2 linked regions of the Aliidongia dinghuensis genome follow. Each later gene encodes a partner of the first gene's protein in a complex. Links are inferred from orthologs where the notes say so. Each region holds a gene or a part of one and is shown on either strand. Other genes may lie near its edges.

What was found. Proteins that work in one complex are often made in the same cells at the same time.
Region 2: the proteins of tsaD (region 1) and tsaE are in contact, whole or in part, in a crystal structure (PDB 6N9A), measured with the Thermotoga maritima proteins. The link is inferred for Aliidongia dinghuensis from one-to-one orthologs. Residues at the interface, in WP_004082750.1 of Thermotoga maritima: Cys10, Asp11, Arg49, His50, Leu82, Gly84, Gly135, Gly136, Glu154, Thr155, Leu156, Asp157, Asp158, Ser159, Glu162, Asp165, Lys166, Arg169, Leu170, Tyr175, Lys213, Thr214, Leu217, Tyr218, Gln221, Arg222, Asn324; in WP_004082108.1 of Thermotoga maritima: Leu37, Gly38, Lys46, Lys57, Val59, Lys60, Ser61, Thr63, Phe64, Thr65, Leu66, Met67, Val69, Pro71, Tyr82, Arg83, Leu84, Asp86, Asp88, Phe89, Asp93, Ile128, Asp130, Glu131, Arg134.

The regions. Positions count from the first base shown.
Region 1 is NZ_BMJQ01000011.1:103,837-106,863, reverse strand. The notes cover bases 1-2,957. They hold tsaD (tRNA (adenosine(37)-N6)-threonylcarbamoyltransferase complex transferase subunit TsaD), read right to left. Parts: upstream 2,033-2,957; coding sequence 968-2,032; downstream 1-967. Other genes in these bases: IEY58_RS20725 (aspartyl protease family protein), read right to left, coding at 2,107-2,957; IEY58_RS20735 (NAD(P)H-dependent glycerol-3-phosphate dehydrogenase), read right to left, coding at 1-956. In the rest of the region: more of IEY58_RS20725, read right to left, coding at 2,958-3,027.
Region 2 is NZ_BMJQ01000010.1:122,557-125,372, forward strand. The notes cover bases 44-2,789. They hold tsaE (tRNA (adenosine(37)-N6)-threonylcarbamoyltransferase complex ATPase subunit type 1 TsaE), read left to right. Parts: upstream 44-1,054; coding sequence 1,055-1,525; downstream 1,526-2,789. Other genes in these bases: IEY58_RS19300 (GNAT family N-acetyltransferase), read left to right, coding at 44-405; IEY58_RS19305 (transcriptional regulator), read left to right, coding at 398-850; IEY58_RS19315 (aminoglycoside phosphotransferase family protein), read left to right, coding at 1,522-2,550; IEY58_RS19320 (nucleotidyltransferase family protein), read left to right, coding at 2,547-2,789. Also shown: more of IEY58_RS19300, read left to right, coding at 1-43; more of IEY58_RS19320, read left to right, coding at 2,790-2,816. UniProt on the Escherichia coli protein: Required for the formation of a threonylcarbamoyl group on adenosine at position 37 (t(6)A37) in tRNAs that read codons beginning with adenine.

The DNA.
Region 1 (3,027 bases):
GCCGTGTCGATCGCGGCCCCCCGGTGCAGGATGGCGTCCACCGCCGCCACGATCGGCATGTCGAGGCCGAGCCGTGCTGCCAGCGCCGCGACGGCGGCGGCCGAGGCGACGCCCTCCGCCACCGACCGGCGCTCGCCCAGCACGTCGGCGAGGCTGCGCCCCTGGCCAAGCGCCGCCCCCAGCGAGCAGTTGCGCGACTGCATCGCGGTGCAGGTCAGCACCAGGTCGCCCAGGCCCGAGAGGCCCATGAGCGTCTCGGGCTTGCCGCCCTTGGCGACGGCCAGGCGGACCATTTCGGCGAGGCCGCGGGTGATGAGCGCGGCCCGCGCATTGTCGCCCAGGCCCCGGCCCGACACGATGCCGCAAGCGATCGCCAGCACGTTCTTGACGGCGCCGCCGATCTCGCAGCCGACCGGGTCGTCGGAGAGATAGGGGCGGAACGTCTGGGTCCCGAGCGCCGCCACCAGCTCGGCGCCCAGCACCGGGTCGGCGGCCGCGAGCGTCACCGCCGTCGGCAGGCCGCGCGCCACCTCGATCGCAAAGGTCGGCCCCGACAGCACGGCGACCGGATTGCGCGGCAGGGTCTCGGCCAGCACCTCGCCCATGGTGGCGCCGCTGCCCATCTCGATGCCCTTGGCCGCGATGACGAGCGGCGTCCCCTCAGGCAGCACCGGCGCCAGCGCCTGGGCGGTCGCGCGCAGATATTGCGCCGGCACGACCAGCAGCAGCGCGTCCGCACGCGCGACCTCCACAAGGTCGCCGGTCGCGGCGATCGACGGATTGAGGCTCACACCGGGTAGGAACGACGTGTTCTCGTGCCGCTCGGCGATCGCCGCCACCACATCCGGCTCCCGCGCCCAGAGCGTTACGCGCCGTCCGGCCCGCTCAGCGGTCGCGGCGAGCGCCGTGCCCCAGGCGCCGCCGCCGACGACGCCGATCTTGCGGAACCGGCTCATGCTTTCACGACTCATGCCTTCACCCCGGCGAAGGCGGCCTTGGGCGCCGCCGCGTCGAGCGGCCAGCGCGGCCTGGCGGCGAAATCGAGCGGATCGACCAGGCCGAGCCTGAGGCGTTCCAGCCCGGCCCAGGCGACCATGGCGCCGTTGTCGGTGCAGAGCGCCGGCGGCGGCGCGGCGAGCGCGAGTCCGGCACGGGCCGCGACCGCGCTCAGCGCCGCGCGGATCGCTCCATTGGCCGCGACGCCGCCGGCCACGACCAGGTGACGGCCCCCGGGGCAGCGCTCGCGGAAGATATCGGCCGCCCGGCGGCAGCGGTCGGCGAGACTGTCGGCGACCGCCTGCTGGAACGAGGCGGCGAGATCATGGATCGCCTGCCCGTCGTCGGGTGCCAGGCCGGCGCACGCCTGGCGCACCGCGGTCTTGAGCCCCGAGAACGAGAAGTCGCAGCCCGGCCGGCCGACCATCGGGCGCGGCAACGAGAAGCGCTCAGGGTCGCCCGAGGCGGCCGCGCGCTCGACCGCCGGTCCGCCCGGATGGCCCAAGCCCAGGAGCTTCGCGGTCTTGTCGAACGCCTCGCCCACCGCGTCGTCGATCGTCGTGCCGAGCCGGACATAGCGCCCGACGCCCTCGACGATCAGCAGCTGGCAATGGCCGCCGGAGATCAGCAGCAGCAGATAGGGGAACGGCACATCGTCGGTGAGCCGCACGGTCAGCGCATGGGCCTCGAGATGGTTGACCGCCATGAACGGCAGGCGGCTGACCAGCGACAGTGCCTTGGCCGTCGTGGCGCCGACCATGACGCCGCCGATCAGGCCCGGCCCGGCGGTGGCGGCGATGCCGTCGAGGTCGCCCAGGCCCAGCCCTGCCGCCGCGAGCGTCGCGCGGATCACGTCGTCGAGGAAATCCAGATGCGCGCGCGCCGCGATCTCCGGCACGACGCCGCCATAGGGCGCGTGCTCGGCCAGTTGGGCGCGCACGGTATGGGCGAGGATGCGGGCACTGCCGGCGCCCGCATCCGTCACCACGGCGGCGGCGGTCTCGTCGCAGCTCGTTTCGATGCCGAGAATTCTCATGGCTCCGATATACGCGTGCGCCCCCTTGCGAACAACCGGTGCTACGGCAGAGGTCTCCAGCGGGACGGGAACAGCTAGATCCGCTGTCCCAGCACGATGATCGCGTCGAACGTGGCGCCCGAGTGCCGGACATGAAGGTGCAGCCGGGTCCCGGCCGGCCGCGAGAACATGCGCCGCAGCGTCCAGTAGTCGAGATATTGCGCCTCGGCGTTCTCGATCCGCTCGATCACGTCGCCCGCCTGGATGCCCGCCTCCGCCGCCGGACCACCCGGCAGCACGCTCAGCACGACCAGCCCCCATTGGGTGCGTTTCAGGGTCAGGAGACGGAGAGAATCGCCCTCGTCGTAATGCGGCGTGCGCTCGAAGAATGCCTCGCGCCGGCCATAGTCGAAGGTGACGTTGAAGCGTTCGAACACGCCTTCGCCGACATTGCCGGCCAGGTCCGGATCGGCAAACGCACCGGCGCGCTGGTGCGAAAGATAGACCACCGGGCCCGACACATCGACCGAACCGAGCTTTAAGAGATGCGCCCGGGCGACGCCGGCCATGACCGTGCCGCCGACGCCGACCGAGACGATGGTCGTGAGCTTCGGCGGGTATTTGTTGGCGATGCCCATCGTCTCCATGAACGGCCGGTAGAGCGTCAGCGAATTGCCCTGGCCCGTGTCGAGCGTGAAGCGCCCCGGCACCAGGTCGATCACGCCATCGACCATCGGCACCCGGCCGTGAAAGCGGAACGGCACGCGCTGGCCGCTGCCCTGGTAGGTCCAGCCGGCGGGCTCCGTGAGCGTCAGTTGCCGGAGCTCATGATCGAGCCGGACGATCAGCCGGTCGAACAGCTCGAACCCGATCAGGCCGCGATAGGCGGGCTTGGCACCGTTGAGGTCGAAATCGAGCGGCACGACGCGCAAGAGCTGGTCGCGGAGCGTCAGGTCGCCGACATCGAGCGTCGCGACCCGGGTAAGGCCGACATCGACCGGCCGTTCGCCAGCGCC
Region 2 (2,816 bases), on another replicon or contig:
GAGGCGATCTTGCGACGTGAACGGGTCTACATCAGTGCGCCCAAGACACTGGGTCAGATGAAGACCGGCACACCAATATTGTTCTACGAGTCTCAGAAAGGGACGGGTCGTGGATGCGTGTTCGCGGTCGCCCGCATCACTGAAAGTCGCATCGTCACCAAAGCGGACGCCTTGGGCAAGGTATTGCAACGAGGCGTTCTTGATCGCCACACTCTCGAAAAGCGGAGCGTGGGCCGCAAGGTCACAGAGACGTCATTCGACAACATTTTCATTTTCAAGACTCCGGTGTCGCTTAAGCGATTGAGGGAATTGGAGTGTGTTGATGGCTCGAATCTGGTAAGCGCACGAAGCATCTCTTTCGAGAAATTGGTCGCGGTAGTGAAGGAAGGGCGAGTCAATGGCTAGAACCGAAGACATTCTCATTTCGGTTCACCCGCGCCATGTCGACAGCATGTTGAGCGGGAGAAAGACCGTTGAACTTCGGCGTCGTCCGCTGAAACTATCCGCCGGCTGTCGGGTGTGGATTTATTGCACCCTTCCGCGTGGTTCCGTGGAGGCAATCGGGGTTGTTGCCGAAGTGGTAGCCGCAGCACCTTCGGTGATTTGGCGTGACTACGGCGAACAGTGCGGGATCACTAAGGCTGAATTCGACGCCTACTATGAGGGTGCTGGCACGGCCTACGTCGTTGTATTCTCGTTGGTCACAAAGCTTCCTTCGACATTTGCCCTCGGGGAAATCCGACGTCACCTCGCTAGTTTTCAACCGCCTCAATTCTTCAAGCGCCTATTAGCTGATGGCCCGGAACTCAACTTATTTAACTCTGCACTTCCATTGCCCGTAGCCGCCTAAATAAAGATCCAATTGACTCGATAAAAGTTCAACAGGCCGCGAGCACCACTCGCGGCAAGAACCTCCCCACCTCTCGAACTGACACTTAGGCCCCCGCATCCAAATCCAGCCATACCAATCACGCCACTGCAGAAGCCGTGCGCCGCGATGCCATCTGCAGGGGCCCGCTTGCTCCCCGCCGCCCCGCCCTTTAGAACGGACACCATGTCCCGTTCCTTCACCCTCGACCTGCCTGACGAAGCTGCCACGGCCAGCTTGGGGGCGCGGCTTGCGGCGAGTGCTAAGCCTCGCGACATCCTGCTGCTGCGCGGTGACCTCGGCATGGGCAAGACGGCACTCGCCCGCGGCTTCGTCATGGCGCAGGCGCCGGAGGCGCACGAAGTGCCGAGCCCGACCTTCACGCTGGTGCAGACCTACGCCGGTGCCGCCGGCCCGGTCTGGCATTTCGACCTCTATCGCCTGAAGGACCCGGAAGAGATCTGGGAGCTGGGCTTCGAGGACGCGCTCGTCGACGGCATCCTGCTCGTCGAATGGCCGGACCGGCTGGGCCCGCTCGCCCCGCGCGACCGGCTGGAGCTGACGCTCATGCCCGGCACAACGCCCACGGGCCGGCGCGCCGAGCTCGTCGCCGTCGGCCGGTCCACCTGGCTCGAACGGCTGCAAAACCCATCATGATCGACCGCGACCATCTGCGCCGGGAATTCGCCGCGACCGCCGGCTGGGGCCAGGCCCAGGTCCTGCGCCTGCCGAGCGACGCGTCCACTCGGACCTATTATCGGCTCCGCGACGGCGGCCGGCGCGCGCTCTTGATGGATGCGCCGCCGCCGCGCGAGAAGCCGGTCGAGTTCCTGCACATGGCGCGCCTGCTCCAGGGGCTCGGATATTCGGCGCCGCTGATCCTGGCCGCCGACCCGATCGCCGGTTTCGTGCTGGTCGAGGACCTGGGCGACGACACCTATACGCGGCTGATAGCCGAGGGCGCCGACGAGCACCGGCTCTACGGCCTGGCGGTCGACCTGCTGGCCGACCTGCACGCGCGGTTCGATCCCACGGCGAGCCACGGCGTGCCGCCCTATTCCGACGAGATCCTGCTGACGGAGGCCGGCCAGTTCGTCGACTGGTGCCTGCCCGAGATCGCGGGCGGGCCGACCGAGCCGGCGGTGAAGGAGGAATACCTGTCGCTGTGGCAGGCGGCCTTGCCGCTCGCCCGGGCGGTGCCGGCGAGCCTCACCTTGCGCGACTACCATGTCGACAACCTGATGTGGCTCTCCGACCGGCCGGGGCTCGCCGCCTGCGGGTTGCTCGACTTCCAGGATTCGCTGATCGGGCCGATCGCCTACGACCTGGTCTCGCTGCTCGAGGACGCGCGGCGCGACGTGGCGCCGACGCTCGCCCGCGCCATGCTGGCACGCTACCGGACGCTCCGGCCCCAGGTCGATGCGGCGGCGCTCGAGCGCTCCATGGCATTCCTCGGCGCCCAGCGCAACGCCAAGATCCTCGGCATCTTCTGCCGGCTCGCCCGGCGCGACGGCAAGCCGGTCTATTTGAAGCACCTGCCGCGCACCTGGCGGCTGCTCACGCAGAGCCTGACCCATCCGGAGCTGGCGGCGATCAAGGACTGGATGGACGCCCATGTGCCGCCGGCGGCGCGCGGCGTGCCGGCGGGCTTGAGCGCGCTCTATCCGGAGGCCGTGCGATGATCCGCCCGACGGTCGGCATGGTGCTGGCGGCCGGGCGCGGCGAGCGCTTGCGCCCGCTGACCGATACGGTCCCGAAGCCGCTGGTGCCCGTGCTGGGCCGGCCGCTACTCGACCACGCGATCGACCGGCTCGCCGCGTTCGGCGTCCAGCGCATCGTGGTCAACGTCCATCACCTGGGCGAGCAGATCGCCCTGCACCTGAAGTCCCGCACCGCGCCCGAGATCGTGATCTCGCGCGAGAAGAAGGCGCTCGAGACCGGCGGCGGC